DNA from 4 places in the Exiguobacterium abrahamii genome. Region 1 is predicted to be linked to each of the others. Evidence: riboswitches for the same ligand, from Rfam matches in the RefSeq annotation. Region 1 holds a riboswitch; each other region holds the start of a gene.
The links. A riboswitch is a leader RNA that binds a small molecule or an ion and turns the genes downstream of it on or off. The one in region 1 is predicted to bind thiamine pyrophosphate.
Positions count from the first base shown of each region.

Region 2: another riboswitch for thiamine pyrophosphate. It lies ahead of thiD (bifunctional hydroxymethylpyrimidine kinase/phosphomethylpyrimidine kinase); the one in region 1 lies ahead of ITJ88_RS06505 (ECF transporter S component).
Region 3: another riboswitch for thiamine pyrophosphate. It lies ahead of ITJ88_RS08620 (thiamine phosphate synthase); the one in region 1 lies ahead of ITJ88_RS06505 (ECF transporter S component).
Region 4: another riboswitch for thiamine pyrophosphate. It lies ahead of thiT (energy-coupled thiamine transporter ThiT); the one in region 1 lies ahead of ITJ88_RS06505 (ECF transporter S component).

Region 1 is NZ_JADOYC010000001.1:1,265,537-1,270,521, forward strand. Features, by position in the region: gene ITJ88_RS06490 (NAD(P)/FAD-dependent oxidoreductase) at 1-666, opposite strand, end outside; gene ITJ88_RS06495 (energy-coupling factor transporter transmembrane component T family protein) at 722-1,444, opposite strand; gene ITJ88_RS06500 (ABC transporter ATP-binding protein) at 1,416-2,945, opposite strand; gene ITJ88_RS06505 (ECF transporter S component) at 2,942-3,514, opposite strand; TPP riboswitch at 3,614-3,713, opposite strand; gene ITJ88_RS06510 (50S ribosomal protein L25/general stress protein Ctc) at 3,810-4,487, opposite strand; gene ITJ88_RS06515 (GNAT family N-acetyltransferase) at 4,805-4,985, opposite strand, start outside.
Region 2 is NZ_JADOYC010000004.1:101,703-106,687, reverse strand. Features, by position in the region: gene ITJ88_RS12575 (CHASE3 domain-containing protein) at 1-31, shown strand, start outside; gene ITJ88_RS12570 (ArsR/SmtB family transcription factor) at 77-445, opposite strand; gene ITJ88_RS16325 (hypothetical protein) at 501-749, opposite strand; gene thiE (thiamine phosphate synthase) at 956-1,594, opposite strand; gene thiM (hydroxyethylthiazole kinase) at 1,584-2,351, opposite strand; gene thiD (bifunctional hydroxymethylpyrimidine kinase/phosphomethylpyrimidine kinase) at 2,332-3,135, opposite strand; TPP riboswitch at 3,251-3,361, opposite strand; gene ITJ88_RS12545 (murein hydrolase activator EnvC family protein) at 3,425-4,702, opposite strand; gene ITJ88_RS12540 (murein hydrolase activator EnvC family protein) at 4,904-4,985, opposite strand, start outside.
Region 3 is NZ_JADOYC010000001.1:1,655,845-1,660,829, reverse strand. Features, by position in the region: gene ITJ88_RS08630 (OsmC family protein) at 120-545, shown strand; gene nagZ (beta-N-acetylhexosaminidase) at 542-1,762, shown strand; TPP riboswitch at 1,819-1,921, shown strand; gene ITJ88_RS08620 (thiamine phosphate synthase) at 2,004-2,597, shown strand; gene ITJ88_RS08615 (FAD-dependent oxidoreductase) at 2,594-3,538, shown strand; gene thiS (sulfur carrier protein ThiS) at 3,535-3,735, shown strand; gene ITJ88_RS08605 (thiazole synthase) at 3,738-4,502, shown strand; gene ITJ88_RS08600 (ThiF family adenylyltransferase) at 4,499-4,985, shown strand, end outside.
Region 4 is NZ_JADOYC010000001.1:879,557-884,541, forward strand. Features, by position in the region: gene pknB (Stk1 family PASTA domain-containing Ser/Thr kinase) at 1-112, shown strand, start outside; gene rsgA (ribosome small subunit-dependent GTPase A) at 138-1,043, shown strand; gene rpe (ribulose-phosphate 3-epimerase) at 1,046-1,702, shown strand; TPP riboswitch at 1,710-1,819, shown strand; gene thiT (energy-coupled thiamine transporter ThiT) at 1,882-2,442, shown strand; gene ITJ88_RS04340 (thiamine diphosphokinase) at 2,444-3,046, shown strand; gene ITJ88_RS04345 (amino acid permease) at 3,102-4,505, opposite strand; gene rpmB (50S ribosomal protein L28) at 4,646-4,834, opposite strand.

The DNA.
Region 1 (4,985 bases):
TACAGGTGCTTTCGCACCCGTCAAGCGGATGATCGCATCTGACTCGATTGGTGGGTGATGCTTGAAGCGGAGTAGTGGTTCATCATCTATTGGACGTTCCCGGATCCAATATACATCGAGTTCTTTTAACCGTCTCGCAATCGCTTCCGCTGCAGGGTGCCCTGAAAGTAACTCTGGATCCGTGATCAGTGTAATCGGCACATCCGCCACTTTCAAGGACGCCGCCATCTCGACGGCCGCTGCACCGCTTCCAATCAAGACTGGACGCTTTGCTTGTTGCAGACGCTTTAATGTATCCGGTAACCGGTAGTTCGGTTTGATCGATAATCGTGTCGTATCTTCCGACCAATCGAACGAGCCGATATTCGTCGAGACGACGTCATAGGTATAGTGTCTGCCGGATGCACCGAAGACGACTTTTTCAACGGGGTCGATTTTGATGACGGTCTCCTCGATGAATTGTTTATCATAGGCGCGACATAAGGCGGCGACGTCGATACGGATCTCATCAATGTCGTATGTTCCGTCAGCAAGTCCGGAGTACATGCCCGAGTAATATTGGTACGTCGAGGCGCTTAAAATCAGCCACTCGACGTCTTCTGTCGGTCCGTGTGTAATGCAATGCAGGTGAGCGTGTCCTGCACCAATCAAGAGGATTCGTTTCATGTTGTTCTCCTTCAATCTGTCTTGCTAGAATGTACCCGGATACGGGTGGCGGTAATCATAACCAAAAGACAAGACTGATGAACAGGAGGATGACCCCGAGGTAGATCATATCCTCGCGCTGAACGACTGGCACTTCATAATATGTCCGTTCCGCTGAAAAATGACGGGCTTCCATGGCGATTGCCATCCGTTCTGCCCGCTGGATCGATCGCGAGAAGAGCGGTAAGCCGATCGATAGTAACGCATCACCAGGAAAGCGACTGTGCACGTTTCGAATCATCCGTACTTGCCGCAAGACTCGGACTTCTTCGACCAGTTGCGGCAAAAAGCGAATTCCGGCAAGGAACCCATACGCGAAGCGAGGCGACACCTTTGCCTGGTGAATCAAGCTCATCACGAACCGGGTCGCATCGGTCGTCGTGACGAAAGCGAAACTCAAGCAGACGAACGTCGCCATCCGTAAGGCAAGTAACCAGCCATGTACGACACTTTCCGACGTGACATGAAACCAACCGAACGACCAGAGCGTGTTCGTACCTTTGCCAAACGCCGCCATCATCCAGAACGTCAATAAGAATAATAGACTGTAAGGTGCGAGCCGTTTCAAGAATTCGACAGGACCCCATCCGGAGAGAATTAGCAAGGCGATAGCAAAACTCAGGAACACCAACGTCTTGATCCAGTCATTCGTTGCAATTAAGGCAAACATGATCAAAAACAATCCGCTCCCCTTGATGACAGGATTGAGTTTAGCGAACGGTGACGCGTTTGTTTGCATTGCGCTTCACCTCCTGGAATTGGTAAGAAAGTGGACGTTGCAGCTGACAGCGTTCGAGTAACGGAACGTCAGCGAATAACTCGCTCGGACGCCCGTCAAAAGCAATACGACCTTGCTCCATGACGAGGACACGATCCGCGTATCGGGCGACGAGTTCCATATCGTGTGTTGCCATGACGAGCGTCGTTCCGTTTTGTTGTTCCGTCAACAACTGTTCCATGAGCCGCCGCGTCGTCAATCCATCCTGTCCGAACGTCGGTTCATCGAGCAACAACACATCCTTCGACTGCCCGAGCATCGTCGCGACGCTGAGCCGTCGTTGTTGCCCCGTACTAAGCGCAAGCGGTGACTGCTGTTTGACGGATGCGAGTTCCAGCCGTTCGAGCAACGTCGTGCGCTCGTCACTCGTCGCTTCCCGGTGACTCCAGTCAATTTCCGCTTCGACCGTCAGCTTGAGAAACTGCAGATCCGGTTGTTGGAAGACATAGCCGACGTGCTCATAAAAGCGTCGCCGGGAGTAACGCTGAGCTGAACGTTCCTGGAACCGATATGTTCCTTGATGCGAGAGCAACCGACCGAGTGTTGCAAGCAACGTACTTTTCCCGGAGCCGTTTGCCCCGAGCAGCATCACCCATTCTCCTGTCTGCAGGGAAAATGTCGCATCGGTCAGCGGGTAAGGGGCTTTCGTCGATAATGCAGTGACGTGTAACAAGGCAGTGCCTGCTGTAGCGACTGAGGGAAGCACGTGAAGTCGCGCTGCTTGTGGTCCATCTATGGGTAACGTCTCTAACGTGTACGGATACAAAGAGGGAACAGCAATCCCTTTCGATTGAAGCTCTGTATACGCCTGCGGGAACAAATCCTGCGGATGCGCCGTTGCAGTCACCGATCCGTCCTCAAGTAAGACGATCTGATCGACATATGGCAAACAGACATCGAGTTGGTGTTCGATCAAGACGATCGTTAAATCATGTTCTTTCTGAATCCGAAAGATCAACGCCATCAGCTCGTGTTGCCCGATCGGGTCAATCTGAGCTGTTGGTTCATCGAGTAATAAGATCGTCGGCTCGAGCGCCAGGACCGCAGCGAGCGCGAGGCGTTGTTTCATCCCCCCGGATAGACTCGCGATTGGTGTCGAGAAGGGGAGAGGGAGACCAACAAGTGCGAGTAAGCGTTCAATGCGTTCCTCCATCTCTGCGCGTGGAATCGACCGGTTTTCTAAGCTAAAAGCGATTTCGCGTCCGATCGTTTCCATGCAGAACTGTTCTTCTGGGTTTTGGAACAGCACTCCGACCGAACCGGACCGGGTAACGGTTCCCGTCTGTTCGACTTCAATCGTCTCTGGTGTCAGTCCGGCTAGGGCATGAAGCAGTGTCGTCTTGCCACTCCCGCTTCGTCCGAGCAGAAGGGTCGTCCCGTGCTCGATCGTCAGCGATACATGATCGAGCACCGACTTCATCTGACCGGGGAAGCGGATGCTGAGATCATCGACAGTAATCATGCGACTTCCCGTTTCGTACGTCCTGCCGCAAACCCGTTCAAGACACCGGTCGCAACAAGGCGACGGACGAGAATCGCTGCAAGCAAGCCGCCCAGTAATGCGCCACTAATTAATTGTAAGCCAGTTGTCGCAAGCAACGTCGTCGTCGTGTAGTAACCGAATCCGTTCGCGATCAGACTATAGACGATGCTACCAATCGCGGCTCCAACACCCGATAACATCAATGTCCAGGTGTCATAACGGCGATAACGCGTCATCGCAAAGACGAGTTCCGCACCAAGCCCTTGGCAGACCCCGATCAGTAGAGCCGATAAACCAAAGTGACTACCCGTGAACAGTTCGACGGCTGCCGCGACGATTTCCGCGATGAGGGCGGCACCTGGTTTTTGAATGATTGCCGCGACGAGCGGGCTCGCGATGATCCAGATCCCAAACATCCAGTTGGCACCGACTGGTCCGAAGATTGCCGACATCGGTAACCAGAGTGTTGACCAACCGAGATAGATGACGCCGCAAGCGACGGCGAGCATCATCATGACCATGATTTCTTTCATTTTCCAGTGTTGCATCGTGTTCGTCCTCCTTTAAGTGGGGGAGACACCAAAAAAGACCGCCCTCCGTAAAAAGAGAGCGGTCCTCAGAAAAACTGCGCGCAGCAGGAGTCATTGGATGTGATCGCTCCACTTTCCTACGCTAGTATGAACTAGATCAGGTTCGAAGGGTCCGAAGTGAATCGTCTCAGCCAAATGGGCTCCCCTAGTGGATATGGTAATAGATGATACGCTGTTCACTTTAGGCAATCTTCTGTCTATTGTCAAGACACAAAAAAAACGATACGCCACAAAGGGCGTATCGTTAAACGACTTATTTGTTATCTTCGTTCTCTTCTTTTGCTTCTTCTGAAGACTCTTCCGTAGCTTCCGCTTCGTTGTCTTCACCAGCTTCCGCTTGCGCCTCAGCTTCTGCTTCTTCGATTTCCTCAAGATCCTGCTCGAGTGTAGATTCGACGACAGCTGCGACTTGAATGTCGCCTTCTGTGACGATACGGAAATCTTTTTGTTCCGGAAGATCAGCTACAGAAATCGAATCGCCGATTTCGAGGTTCGTGACGTCGATTTCGACGTTCTCTGGTAATTTATCTGGTGTTGCTGCGACTGTTACTTTAAAGAGTGTCTGTGACAGGAATCCGCCGACTTTAGCGCCAGCTGCTTCACCAACGAGTACGACGTCTGCTTCGACTTCTGTCTCTTCATCCATTTTAACGGCGATGAATTCAACGTGATCGACAGTTGGTGTGAAGACATCCATATCACGACGGTTGATCAAGACGTTAATATTTTTACCGTCGAGTTTCAGTGAAATCAAGACGTTCTCACCGTTTTCTCGAACGATTTTAAGCAATTCTTTTTCTTCAAATGCGATCGGTGTACTTTCCACTTTGTAACCATACACGACACCAAGAGCTTTTCCTTCATGACGTAATTGTTTACGGAGTGAGCGTGGACGTACCTCACGTTTTTCGGCTGTTAATTTAACTGACATGTTCATTTCCCCCTTGAATTTGGTATAGCCCTCAAAAGGTAATGAATGTAGGAGCAGGACAAGTCCTGAACAATTTAAATATGCTAAGACAATCGGTTTCAGACTCTTTTGAATCTGACGCTTTCGTGACTTTGCATTTCTCTCCCAGGTCATTACGCTGATATTGAGAAACATGTGTGAGTAAGTCACCGTTTGATGCGGTGCTAGTGAGTTTATACCCCTATGTTTTAAATCCTTAAACCTCTATTTTTTATTTTTTAAAGTCGAAAGACCTCCAAACCGCTTGAAATCAAGGGTTAAGAGGTCTTTCGTTTTTTTCATTTTTTTACGGTGATGCGTTGGTTTTCACGGACTAATACACGGATGAGACGTTCGATGTGCCGCATCGTCGTATGTCCCATCGTTGAAATTTGGAGCCATTGATTATGGACGAGATAGTCGCTTTCATACTGGACGTGATAGCCCTGGATCCGGAGAGCGTCTCCTAAAGTGGTTGCC
Region 2 (4,985 bases), on a different contig from region 1:
AAAAGGATCAGAACAATCGTCTTTAGAATAAACGAAAAGCGCAGCTTTGGCTGCGCTTTTCGTTTATTCTAAAGACTCATTCAGACATTGCTTTTCCCTCTTGTACATGTTCCATCGCCATATGTACAAGCGATGACACATGATGGTCATCCAAGGAATAATAGACGACTTTACCGTCTTTTCGAAACTTGACGAGTCCTTGTTTCAACAAAGATCGAAGATGATGCGACGCTGTTGCAATCGAACAGTCGACAGAAGCCGAGACATCACAAACGCATAGTTCTTCTTCGATCGTCAGCGCATAAACGATTCGCAGTCGTGTCGCATCCGAAAGAATCTTAAATAGCTTTCCGATTTCTAGCGTCGGAATCGTGTCAACGATATGTCCGATTTCAGACGCGCGTTGTTCATCAATCGCAATCGTTTCACAACGGGGAATGTCCATGTCCGTCACCTCGTTTCTACCTATATTGCACCATGAGAAACAGGACATTGCAAGTTCAGCGCATTCGTCTGCGAATGAGCCAAAACACGAACCATCCTCCTACGTAATCTCCGATATCCCAGACAATTCGATTTTGATCGACAGCGCGTACGCCGATGTCAATGACTTTCGTGCTTTCTAATCGGTTCGTATAATGTTGACGAAGTCGCGTCGGAATCGGTAGACGAAGAAGTGCCCGGTAATAGATATCTAAATGAGTATGTCCCCAAATTTCCGTCGCAATCGAGCTCGTTTTAATATACAACGGACGTTTGTAGCGTCTTTCATACTTTTCTTTCAATAAAAGGGCCATCTCATAAGATATACGATTAGGACGCGGAAATAAAACTTTTCCTAGATGGTAGATCCCCTGATTATCGACTCGAATGATTTGTGGTTCTAACCGATATCGAATCCAATAGCCGTGAAAACGAATTGTCTGCCATTTCAATACAATCACCTCTGAACGGATTATACCCTGTTCTGAAGTGATTGATGCCATTCTCGTACAGCATCTGTCATTTGTTGCGTAGCGAGTTGCCGATCTTCTTTAGCGAAAATTTCTGAGATGACGGCATACCCTTCTAGCGGGATAGGCAGAGAAGAGACATTCGTTGCTGTGATTCCACCAATACCGATTAGAGGTAATCGTACGGCTTCTCGAATTGCCTGAAGCATCGTGTGCGACATGGAATCAGCGTCCGCTTTGGATGACGTCGCAAATAGAGACCCCACGCCTAAATAAGATGCTCCGTCTCGTTCTGCTTCAATCGCTTGTGCAACGGTTGCTACCGAAACACCAATCACAGCATCTGGTAAAAGGCGACGTGCTGCGGTTAAAGGAATGTCTTCTTGTCCGATATGCAAACCAGCTCCGACGAGTAACGCGATATCGATCCGGTCATTGATGATCAAAGGAACGTCGTAGCGATCCGTGAGCGCTTTCAACCGAACTGCCTGATCGAAGAATTCCTTTCCTTGCGCTGTTTTTTCCCGTAGTTGCACGATCGTTGTCCCACCTAAAATGGCTTCCTCAACGACCGTCTCGATCGCGAATCCAGGATGGTACCGACGATCCGTCACTGCATAGATGGAGTAATCAATTGACACGTTCTGTCACCTCCACAAGATCTTGTACCGTCATGAGGCTGATTGCATTGAACAACTCTCGTTTAAAATCACCAAGACCTTGCGCGGAGGCTGCTTGTTCTCCTGCTTTTCCCATGACGAATGTTCCGTGAACAGCCGCCTCAAACGCTGTATATCCTGCACCGAGGAAACTCGCAATTAAGGAAGCCGTCATACAGCCAGTACCCGTGATATCTCCTAGACGAGGTGTTCCTACATGTAATTCCATTTCGCGCGTTCCATCCGTGATATAGTCGTTCGGACCTGTCACGACGAGGACAGATTTGTGTTTGCGAGCGAATGCACGAATACTTTCTCGATCCATCATTGCATCTCCCGCAGCATCGACTCCCTTAGTTCGCCCATCTTCCCCCAGTAACGTCTTGATTTCAGAAGCATTTCCTTTAATGACCGTACACCCGAGATCGATAAGTTCTTTAGAGAAGGCAGTACGTAATGTCGTTGCCCCTGCTCCAACTGGATCAAGAACGATTGGGACATTCAAACGTTCCGCTTCACGGGATGCAAGTCGTTGAGCTGCTTGCATGTCTGCATCGATCGTACCAATGTTTAAGACAAGTGCTTGCGCGAGTCTAACCATCTCTTCTACTTCGCGAATGTCTTCCGCCATGACGGGTGATGCTCCAACAGCGAGTGTGACGTTCGCGCAGTCGTTGATCGTCACCGTGTTCGTCAGATGGTGAATGAGTGGTTTGTGTTCAAGAATGGTCGTAAACATGTGTATCCCTCCAAAGTGAATGAAAATGATGTGTCGGTCCAATACCTTGTCCGAGGGCAAATCCATGACGAATTGCCTCCGTGACATAGCTCTTTGCCTGTCTTACGCTATCTGTTAAATCTTCTCCAAGCGCCATCCGCGCCGCAATCGCCGCAGATAAGGTACAACCAGTTCCATGAGTATGTTGATTGTCTAACCGTTCCGATGTGAAGCGGTGTTCCACTTCCCCATCAAACAACAAATCCGTCGCAGCTCCCGAGAGATGCCCACCTTTTAGTAATACTGCACCTGTCTGTGTAGCCAATTGATGCATCGCCAATCGCATTTCCTCTAGATTGGTCACTGATCGTCCTGTTAAACGCTCCGCTTCCGGTAAATTCGGTGTGACGAGTGTCGCAAGTGGTAGAAGTTCTGAAATCAATGCTTGTTCAGCCTCCGTCCGCAATAGGGCATGACCACCTTTAGCGACCATGACGGGATCTAATATGATCGGAACTGTCTGTTTGCGGAGATGTGTAGCAATGACACGAATCGTCTGCGCATTCGAGACCATTCCGATTTTGATCGCATCGACACGAATGTCTGAAAAAATCGACGTTAACTGGGCATCTACGATTTCTGGGGATAACTCTTCCACCGCTTGAACACCCAACGTATTTTGCGCCGTGACGGCTGTCAGGACGCTCATTCCATAAACGCCTAAAGCTGAAAATGTTTTTAAATCTGCTTGAATCCCCGCTCCACCACCGGAGTCGGATCCTGCAATCGTCAGTACGTGTTTCATGTTCTTTTCACCTTCCCATCGAGCAATGTAAGGGAGTCGTGACCGACAAAAAAAGCGTCGACCGCTGTAAAAAAGCAGTCGACGCTATACGAAAGCGTTATACACGCATTCCGGTATCCGTTCGGCTCAACTTTCCTACGCTGGTATTATCCAGTTCAGGTAATAGGGTCGAAAACAGATTGGTTTTCCTCTCAGCCGGATTCCTCCAGCTCCCCTAGTTGCTCAAGTATTCGTTTCGCCTTAACTGTAGCATAGAGAAGAAAAAAAAACGAGCCGAAGCCCGTTTTGATTACAGATATGCCAATGGATTGACTGCATTCAGAGGAGAAGAAGCACTGTATTGATAGCCTCCGACATGTAGTTCGAAATGTAAGTGTGGCCCTGTTGAATTCCCTGTACTACCAAGTGTTCCGACTTGCTGACCTTGAGAGACCGTTTGTCCTGCACGAACCGATAATGAACTCATATGTGCGTAGACGGTCGTGTACACTTGTCCATCGAGGAAGTGAGAAATCATGACATGATTACCGTAAGGTCCACCACCTGATGCTGTAATGACCGTTCCAGCTGCTGCAGCGACGATTGGAGACCCGACCGAACCACTGAAATCAACACCGTTGTGGAACGTATAACCGTTCGCGCCGCTTGCTGGTCCGAATCCTTGCGACACTCCACCAGAAGATGGTCGAACGAATTTCCCTCCACTCGAAACAACGGGCGGGGCAACAGAATCAGTAGATTCTGAACTCTTACCTGCTTGTTTTGCTGCTTGAGCATTCGCTTTAGCGGCTTTTTCAGCTGCTGCTTTCTCCGCTGCTGCTTTTTCAGCCGCTGCTTTAGCGGCTGCCTTTGCTGCCGCAATTGCACGTTCTTGCGCTTCGAGAGTCGCTTGAAGTTCTTTTGCGTCTAACAGTTCTGTCGTGAACTTCGTCTTCCCTTTTCGTAATTTCTTCAGCGTAGCACTACGTTCTTTCATTTGAAGCTTTAACGCTTTCTTTTGTTCAATCAATACTTTCTTTTCTTGCATTTGCTCCGCTTTTTTCTCAACGAGCGCTTGTTTTGCTTCTGCTAATTTTTGTTGCGTTGCGATGTAATCCGAAATCATTTTATCGTCTTGCTCAGCGATTTTTTTTCCCGCCATGACACGGCTGAATAAATCACCTAAGTCCTTCGATCCAAAAATGACTTCTTCCCATTTAATCGAGTTTCCATCGTTCTCTTGGAAAACACGCAAACGATCACCGAGTAATTCTTCCTGTTTCTGTAACATTTCTTCGTAACGGACGATGTCTGCCTTTAACTCATCGATTCGAACGTTCAACTGTTCAATTTGTTTATTTTTTTCGGAGACTTGGAAAATCTTTTCGTTGATTGCTGCGTCAATTTGATTGATTTGACGTTGCTCTTTTGAGATTTTAGCTTCTTGTTTTTTGATTGCTTTTTCAAGTTTACGTTGTTCAGCGGCATTCTCAGCCTTTTTTTCTTTAATTGTCGCTGCTGCAATCGGTTGTGTTCCTGTTATAAGTAATGCTCCTAAAACAATGGTAGAAATTAGTTTTTTTAGCATATATCGTTTTCCTCACTTATGTTTTTTCATATTTTATTATAGTATTCAAGTTTCTCTCATATCTGAAATAGATTATAGCACCGTAATCGTTTCAAAAAAATTTCATTTACATTTCAAATGAAAACGGTTTTTTGTAATATATGATTTATTTTTTGAAAATGACAAAAAAAGAACCGTTGCATACGCAACGATTCTTTACGATTAAAGCATCGACATTGGATTAACTGAGTTAGCTGGACCAGTCGCACTATAGCTATACCCACCGATATGGATTTCGAAGTGT
Region 3 (4,985 bases), 390 kb from region 1:
GGTATCGCAAAGCGAGATTTCGGGAAAAGAACCATTATTCGAAATAGCGTGTGAATTTCCAGGCTTGCTGTTTTTTGCGTATACTACAGAAGAAGACTACTTACAAAGGAGTGGAAACGATGCAAGCGACAGTGACATGGAACAAACAGATGGGGTTTAGTGGACAGACGGAATCAGGGCATCATCTGGCGATGGATGCAGCACCAGAGAACGGTGGCGAAAATCAAGCGCCGCGACCGACTGAACTACTGCTACATGCCGTTGCCGGCTGTACCGGAATTGATATCGTTTCAATCTTAGAGAAGATGCGCTTGACGATCACCCATTTCGAAATGGATATCGAAGGAGAACGGGCAGAGGACCATCCGCGGCGTTTTACGTCAATCTCGATTCATTACCGGCTCGAAGGTGATCTCCCGGAAGATAAGGTCCGTCGCGCCATCTCGTTATCAAAGGATAAATATTGTTCGGTCTCGCAATCCCTGAACGCTGAGATTTCCGTTTATTATTCGATCAATGGTGTGCGGAGCGAGGATCCTTTGTGAAGAAAGCCGTACTGATCGGTTGCCTGTTGCTTGCAGGGTGTGCGCAGGAGACGACGGAACCAACGAAATCATCACAACCGGAAACGAAACAACCGACAGAAGAAAAGAAGCCGAAGCCTGAGCCGACGAAAGAAGAACGACAACAAGCAAAACTAAAGCAACAATTGGCAGCGATGTCGACGTCAGAAAAAATCGATCAACTGCTCTATATCGGAGTCGCCGGCACGGAACTTTCAGCAGCTGACCGAAAATTATTACAGACGCATGCGATTGGCGGGGTCTTACTGCTCGGCGGAAACATCACGTCAGAAGAACAACTCTTGACGTTCACACGTGCGATTCAAGAGACGGATCAAAAACCGTATGCGTTTGTTGGGATCGATGAAGAAGGCGGACGGGTCAGCCGGGTACCGGATCAACGATTACGTCTACCGACGAGTCAACGGATAGCGCAAGGAGCAGATGATGCGAAAATGGAAGATGTCGGACGTACGCTCGGTCATTTGTCACGATTTTATGGCTTCAACATGGACTTCGCACCGGTCCTAGACGTCAACAGTAATCCGAACAATCCGATCATCGGCGACCGTGCGTTCAGTGCTGATTCGAAGACCGTCGCGACGCTTGGTACGGCCCTGATGCACGGGATGCAGGAGACGGGAACGATTCCGGTCGTCAAACATTTTCCCGGTCACGGCAATACGAGTGTCGATTCCCATGTCGGGCTACCGAAAGTGATGGCATCAAAGGAAGAATTGAAGCGGACGGAACTGTTACCGTTTAAAGAAGCGATTCAAGAGGGCGCCGAGATGGTGATGGTTGCCCATATTCTCTATCCCGCGTATGACGATACGAATCCATCCTCGCTCTCAAAGCCGATCTTGACTGACCTTTTGCGTCAGCAACTCGGATTCAACGGTGTCATCATCACGGATGATCTCGTCATGGGAGCGATCACGAAACAATATGGTCTCGCGGAAGCGGCACGTCAGTCGCTCGTCAACGGAGCTGATATGGCAATGTTTTCAGAGGCAGGTGCTTACACAAAGGTCCATGCCGAAGTGATGCAAGCCGTCAAAGACAAAACGCTGACGCCGGAGATGCTCGACGCTAAAGTAATGCGCATCCTGAAGCTAAAGCAGACGTATGCCGACAGCCAAGAGCAACAGCGACCGACGAAATCGGAGCTGATTCAGCAAGTGGAAGCGCTCAACTAGGACTAGCGAAGCAAAGCGACTCATGCTAGACTAATGGGGCAAGCCAATTAAACACGAAAAGACACTAGGGGAGTCTCCCAGCAGACTGAGACGGAAGTATCCGGACCCTTTGAACCTGATCTAGTTCGTACTAGCGGAGGGAAGTGGCTCGAAACCTTAGATATCCTTAGCGCTTCAGCGCATTTTCGGACCACTCCCTTCAACATCGGGAGTGGTCCTTTTTCGTATGGAAAGGAAGAACATGATGCGTTTACATCTGATTTCGACGGGATCCATTCATCCGCTTGACGGAATAAAGACCTTTCACTCCCTTCAACCTTATACGGATCAGCTGCATCTACGAGAACCGAACTTGTCGGCAGCAGAATTGCTTGATCTAATCGACGCGCTCCTTGTGCATGGTTATTCGCCTGAGCAGTTAACGGTTCATGACCGGGTCGACGTCGCCCATGTCGCAGGCATCGGTGTGCAGTTGACGCGACGGTCCTTGCGTGTCCGCGATGTCCGACGTCATTTTCCGAATCTCGTCATCGGGAAATCGGTCCATTCACTAGCAGAGGCACTGGCAGCAGAAGCGGAAGGAGCCGACCGCCTGCTGTACGGTCATATTTATCCGACAGCGTCGAAGCCGAATGTGCCGCCACGGGGAATCGACGCCTTGAAGCAAGTCGTCACCTTCACGACGAAACCGGTCATTGCGATCGGCGGAATCACACCAGAACGCTTGCCTGAAATCTCAGCGACCGGTGCAACCGGAATCGCTGTCTTATCGGGTATTCTCGGTCAATCGGATCCACTCGCCGCCATTCTAAGTTACCAGGGGGTTCGCGTATGACGGATCACATCATCATCGGCGGCGGAGTCATCGGGTTGACGCTTGCTTACGGTCTCGCCTGTCAGAATGAATCCGTCGTCGTCTTAGAACGCGGAACATGCGGACAAGGAACGAGCCGCGCAGCTGCCGGGATGCTTGCGACGGACATCGAGCTGAGAGCGGAATTGCATTTACTTGCCGCACGTAGTCGTCGTCTGTATCCGCTGCTTGCACGTCGTCTCGAGCGAGAGACTGGCATCGATTGTGGGTACCGGGAACAACCGTTTTTGTTAAAACGTAAAGGACGCGAGCATCTGTTTCCAGCGGTCGGTCAAATCGATCCACGACGACTGACGACTGCATTGATATATGCCTTACGAAAGCGTGGGGTACCAATCGAAGAACAAGTGGAGGTCACACGTATCGAAGAGAACGATGACTTCATCAGGATCGAATCGAATGCGGGAATCTGGACCGGACGAACAGTGACGGTCGCTGCCGGACGCGGGTCGCAAGCCTTGCTCGATACAGCTGGTATTTCGATCGCGACATATGGGGTCAAAGGGGAATGTCTCGCCGTCCGTCTCGCGGGTCAGCCGTTACGCTCGATCCTGTTTGACGACGCTGTCTACCTTGTGCCAAAAGCAGACGGACGAATTTTGATCGGTGCGACCGAACTGCCGTACGACGAGACGGTCGGTGTCAGTGTCGCTGGGATCACGTCATTGCTTCAAGCAGCAGAACGACTGTATCCACCGATTCGTGACGCGGTCATCGAAGAAGTCTGGTCCGGTGTACGACCACAAACGGCGTCAGGCTTGCCATATATCGGAGTCGCCGATTCATCCCGTCGGATCTTCATGGCGACAGGGCATCATCGGCATGGCATATTACTCGCACCGGCGACAGCGGAAGTCTTGGTAAATACATTACGGTTGATTCAGAAGGAGGAAGTCCGATGAACATTACGATTAACGGCAATGACCACACGATCGAACAGATTCAAACGATCGAGGACATGCTCACGCAACTCGGCTTAGGGGAAAAGCTCGTCATCGTCGAACAGAATCGACAAATCATCGATCGCATGGCGTACGGTCAGACGGTCGTTCGAGACAACGACACATTTGAAATCGTTCATTTCGTAGGAGGAGGATAAACATGCTGAAAATTGGAGAAAAGACATTTGAATCACGGTTATTACTCGGAACGGGGAAATATACGGACGCTACGGTACAGCAGGAAGCAATCGATGCGTCCGCCTCAAAAATCTTGACGTTCGCCGTCCGTCGGCTCGATATTTTTGATAAACAACAAGCGAACTTCCTCGAGTCGCTTGATTTAACAAAGTATGATTTACTACCGAACACGGCCGGTGCGAAGACGGCAGAGGAAGCCGTACGGTTGGCGAAGCTTGCGCGGGCATCCGGTATGTGCGACATGGTTAAGGTCGAAGTGATCGGTTGCGACAAGACGTTACTACCTGATCCGATCGAGACGTTACGGGCTTCTGAAGAATTACTTAAAGAAGGTTTCATCGTCTTACCGTATACGTCGGACGATGTCGTCCTTGCACGGCGACTCGAAGAACTCGGTTGTCACGCCATCATGCCGGCAGCGTCACCGATCGGTTCCGGGCAAGGCATTCTCAACCCACTTCATCTACGATTCATCATCGAGCAGACGACGGTGCCGGTCATCGTCGACGCCGGGATCGGTTCACCGACCGACGTCGCCTATGCGATGGAACTCGGTGCGGATGGTGTCTTATTGAACTCCGCTGTCGCCCATGCTCAAGATCCGGTCAAGATGGCGTACGCCATGCGACTAGCTGTCGAAGCAGGGCGCTTCGGATACGAAGCGGGACGTATCGAGAAGAAACAGTATGCGGTCGCGAGTAGTCCAACGAGTGGATTGATTCGATGAACCGTTACTCACGGCAAACTCGATTTCAACCGATCGGGGAAGCGGGACAAGCACGCTTGGCATCAGCGAAGGTGCTGATCATCGGCATGGGAGCGCTCGGAACGGCGTCGGCAGAGCAACTCGTCCGCGCCGGTGTCGGTGTCGTCCGAATCGTCGACCGTGATTATGTCGAATGGAGTAATTTACAACGACAACAGCTGTATACCGAGGACGATGCGCGTCATATCGTACCAAAAGCGATTGCCGCAAAAGCACGGCTTGAAGCGATTAATTCGACGGTGACGATTGAAGCGCATGTAGTAGACGTCGACCGGTCAGCGCTGACGTGGCTACTCGATGATATCGATCTGATCATCGACGCGACGGACAATTTCGATATTCGCTTGCTGATGAACGACATGGCGTTGATGCGTTCGATTCCGTGGATTTATGGTGGCTGCGTCGGCAGTTATGGGATCACGTTCACCGTCCGTCCCGGGGAGA
Region 4 (4,985 bases), 390 kb from region 1:
CGTGCCGGTGACGATTGATCCGGGAGAAGAAGGCAAGATTACGATTTATAAAGACGATACGGTGTATCGTTCAAAAACCATCACGTACAATCAAGCAAAAGACGCACAGTGAATGTGATGAAAAAGGAGTGCATAGGATGACGGAACAACGCATCGAAGAGAATCGAGAAGGAACGATCATACGCCTGCAGGGTGGCTTTTATGATGTCATGACACCAGAAGGAGAGGTCCGTTCACGGGCAAGAGGGAATTTCCGAAAACGCGGCATCAGTCCAGTCGTTGGAGACGAAGTCGTTCTTCATATCGAAAGTGAGACGGGATATATTCTCGAAGTGAAGGAGCGGGACAACTTTTTAGTACGCCCGCCTGTCGCGAATATCGACCAGGCATTGCTCGTCGTTTCGGCGGCAGAACCTGATTTTTCAGCGCACTTGCTCGACCGATTTCTCGTTTTGATCGAAGCGAAGGAAATTCAACCCGTCATCCTGTTGACGAAAATGGACTTGCTTGACGATGTTAAAGGACCGGCTGTCCGAGAGGCAATTGCCGCTTACCGGAAGATTGGATATACGGTCATCGAGACATCAAGTGAGACGTTGTCGGGTGTTGAGCAAGTCCGTCCGTTGCTTGCTGGAAAAACGAGCGTTCTCGCGGGACAATCTGGTGTTGGGAAAAGTTCATTGCTCAATGCACTGGAGCCCTCTCTTGATTTAGAAACAAGTGCCATCTCGAAATCACTCGGACGCGGACGTCATACGACGCGTCACGTTACGTTGATGCCGCTTGCCGAAGGATTGATTGCTGATACACCGGGTTTCTCGAACCTTGATTTTCCGTATGAAATGGAAATCGAGGATGTACGATGGAGTTTTCCTGAATTCGTGGCTGTACAAGATGAGTGCAAATACCGAGGTTGCTTGCATTTGAATGAACCCGGTTGTGCCGTCAAGGAAGCCGTCGAAGCCCAAGAAATCATGTCCTCTCGTTATGAGAACTATGGTATGTTTATAGACGAAATCAAGAATCGAGCCCGGAGGTATTGAAGATGATTAAAATTGCACCATCTATCTTATCAGCAGATTTTGCGAATCTCGAACGCGATGTTAAAGCCGTCGAAGCAGCAGGCGCGGACTATATCCATTTTGATGTCATGGACGGTCAGTTCGTACCGAACATCTCATTTGGATTACCTGTGCTTAGCAGTTTACGTCAAAAGACGGATATGATTCTCGATGTCCATTTGATGATCGACCAGCCAGAACGTTTCGTTGAAGATTTCGTCAAGGCAGGGGCAGACATCGTGACGTTCCACGTCGAAGCGACGAATCATGTCCATCGTGTCTTACAACAAATCAAAGCAGCGGGCGCAAAGGCAGGAGTCGTCTTGAATCCGCACACGCCATTATCAACGATTGAACACGTCCTTGAGGATGTCGACATGGTCTTATTGATGACGGTCAATCCGGGCTTCGGTGGACAAGCCTTCATCGAGCGTGTCATGCCGAAACTCGCAGCACTCGCGCAAATGAAAGCAGATCGTGGTCTGACATTTGAAATCGAAATTGACGGTGGCGTCAATCCGGAAACGGCAAAACTTTGCATCGATAATGGTGCGAACGTTCTCGTCGCAGGATCAGCAATCTACAATGCACCGGATTATGCGGAAGCGATCACTAGCATTCGTCAAGGGGCTGCCGTATAATAAATATGATGACCGCAAGGGGTGTCGCTTGAAAAGCGGCTGAGAGGAGTCTTTTAGACTTTAACCCTTCGAACCTGTTCCGTTCAAACGGACGTAGGGATGTGGCGCACGCAGGCAGTACGGCGTTCGTCGTACTGCCTTTTTGCGTCCTCTCGTACAATGAAGGAGGAAAAAATAGCATGAAACGGTTACAAATGATGATGGAAATTGCCATCTTCGCCAGTCTCGGAGTCGTCTTTGATTTACTGATTCCATTCAAAATGCCACAAGGTGGTTCGATCAGCTTAGCGATGCTACCGATCTTCGTCATGGCGTTTCGCCACGGTGTCGTCGGAGGGGTCGTCACGGGAGCGCTTGTCGGTACGATTCAATTGATGTTCGCTCCACAAGTCTTGACGATCGTTCAACCGATGCTTGACTATACGATTGCGTATGGTGTCGTCGGATTAAGTGGTCTGTTCGCGCGTCAAGTCAGACTAGCCGCGCGCAATGGACAAAAGAAAAGCTTGATGGCGTTCGTTCTCCTGGCGACGTTATTAGGCGCAGGACTCCGTTATATCTGTCATGTCATCAGTGGCATCGTCTTTTTTGCCAAGTATGCAAAAGGTCCAGTCGTGGAATACTCTTTCGTCTATAACGCAACGTATATGGTTCCCTCGTACATCTTATGTGGAATCGTAGCAGGAATTCTATTCACGACTGCGCCACGCTTACTCCGTTATTCGGCACGAGGCGTCTGAGATGCGGGCGATTCTCGTTTGTGCCGGTCCGCGAGAAGAAGTACCGGATTTACAGATGTTTTGTCAGCCGGGTGATTTCATCGTCGGTGTCGATGGTGGTGTTCAGACGGTCGAATCGTTTGGGCTGACATGCGACCTGACAATCGGTGATTTTGATTCGCTTGGTTATGTACCAGAAGGGGCAATCGTTCATCCGGCTGAGAAAGATGAGACGGATCTTGAACTGGCCCTTCGTACAGTGTCTGAGAGGGAACAGCATGAGGAGATCATCATCATCGGGGCGACTGGTGGGCGGCTCGACATGACCGTCCAAAATGTCTATCTATTGAAGCAATATTCAGAGGCACGACTCGTGACGAAACGAGAAGAGGTGCGATACTTGGCTGAGGGAACGTATGCAGTCGAAGCAGGGAGCTATCATTATCTTTCGTTCATTCCACTTGTGCAGTCGACCTTAAGCTTATCCGGAGTCAAATATCCACTTGATGCACATCCCGTACCCGTCGGAGGTTCCTTGACTGTCAGTAATGAATGGCGTGCGTCAGAAGCGAAGGTAGAGCTCCATCAAGGCGAATTATTAATGATGCGGACGCTTAAGGAATAGAACAATCATACAAAAAGAGGCCATGGATGATTCCGCGGCCTCTTTTTAGATGAAATTATTCTTCAAGTTGAGAAGGGGCGACACGGATGTCGCTTTGAGCGGATAGATGTTTTCCTTTGACGAAGAGATGATAACTTCCCCACATGACAAGAAAGAAAGGAACACCGATGTATAGCGCGATTCGTTGATCCGCTTGAAACGCAAGACTGACGAGGACGACGACGTTAAGTGTCAACGAAATCAGTGGTAACACCGGATAGAGTGGTGTCTTGAATTTCAGTTCGGATACATCGTGTCCGTTTCGGACGAACTGACGACGAAATGCAAGCTGAGAAGCAGAGATGGAAATCCAGCCGACTTGAGCCCCGAGTCCGGCTAAGGACAAGAGCCAAATGAAGACGGTATCTTCTGCGAAAAATGCGGTCAAAAGCGATAACATCGCGAACATCATCGTAAAGAGCAACGCCCGCATCGGCACACCACGTGCATTGACGTAAGATAATTTCTTTGAAATCATCCCTTCTTGCGCCATCGCCCATAACATCCGGGTCGCCGCATATAGTCCGGAGTTTCCGACGGACAATAGTGCCGTCAAGACGACGATGTTCATCAAATCAGCAGCGTACGGAATACCGATCGCATCAAAGACCATGATGAACGGACTGCTGACTCCGCCAGCTGTTTCATACGGAATTAATGCACCAACGATCGTAATCGATAAGACGAAGAAGATGAACGTCCGCCAGACTGTATTGCGGATGGCTTTTGGAATCGATTTTTCTGGCGTGTCGGACTCCCCAGCCGCAACACCGATCAATTCCGTTCCTTGGAAGGCGAAGTTGACGGCAATCATCGTCGTCAAGACACCGAGAATCCCGTTTGGAAACCAACCGCTTGCCGTAAAGTTCGCAAATAACGATGTTGGGCGATCTGCTTCCATCGGTAACCAGCCGAACCAAGCAGCGCCACCTAGAATGATGAAGAACAGGATCGCGAGGACCTTCAAACTTGAGAACCAGAATTCAGCTTCACCGAATGCTTTGGCGGAGACGGCATTCAGACCGAACAGCAAGACCGTAAAGACGGTACACCAGACGACAACGGGTACATTCGGAAACCAGCGATCCATCAAACTGCCGGCAGCTGTGATTTCGAGTGCCACCGTCACTGCCCAGCCGAGCCAATAAATCCAACCGACGGCAAAGCCGACCCCTGGTCCAATGAAGCGGGTCGTATAGGTCTGAAATGACCCCGAGACCGGCAGATAAACCGCTAATTCTCCTAAACATAACATCGTCAGATACATGATGGTCCCACCCACGATGTAACTGAGGACCGCCCCGAGAGGTCCTGCTTGTGAAATCGTTAATCCTGACCCTAAAAATAAGCCTGTTCCGATGATTCCGCCGAGTGAAATCATGAACAGGTGTCGACTCGTCATCTCTCGTTTGAGTTGCATGATGACTTCCCCCAATTCTGACAAAATAAAGTACGTTCCTATTGTAAGCGTTTTCAATAAAAGCGACAATTAGTTTATGAGAAAAATAAATGAGAGCATAAAAAAACCGGAAGGGAAGATTCCCATCCGGTGGTTGCGCCTTATACGCGTTCGACTTTACCTGATTTAAGAGCTCGAGCTGAAACCCAAACCTTTTTCGGCTTACCGTCGACGAGGATACGTACTTTTTGTACGTTGACTCCCCAAGTACGTTTTGTTTTGTTCAATGCGTGTGAACGGTTGTTACCCGACTTTGGCGATTTCCCAGTAACGTAGCATTTACGTGCCATGCGTTCCGCCTCCTTTTATGTTGTTTTGCGTTCGTCCTAATAGACACTTTGCTATCTTAGCATGGTGTCAGGGCGGTTGCAACATAAAAAAAGTAGCTGACAAGAAAAAAACTTGACAGACAACCTCGAAATTTAAAATAATGGATGAGGA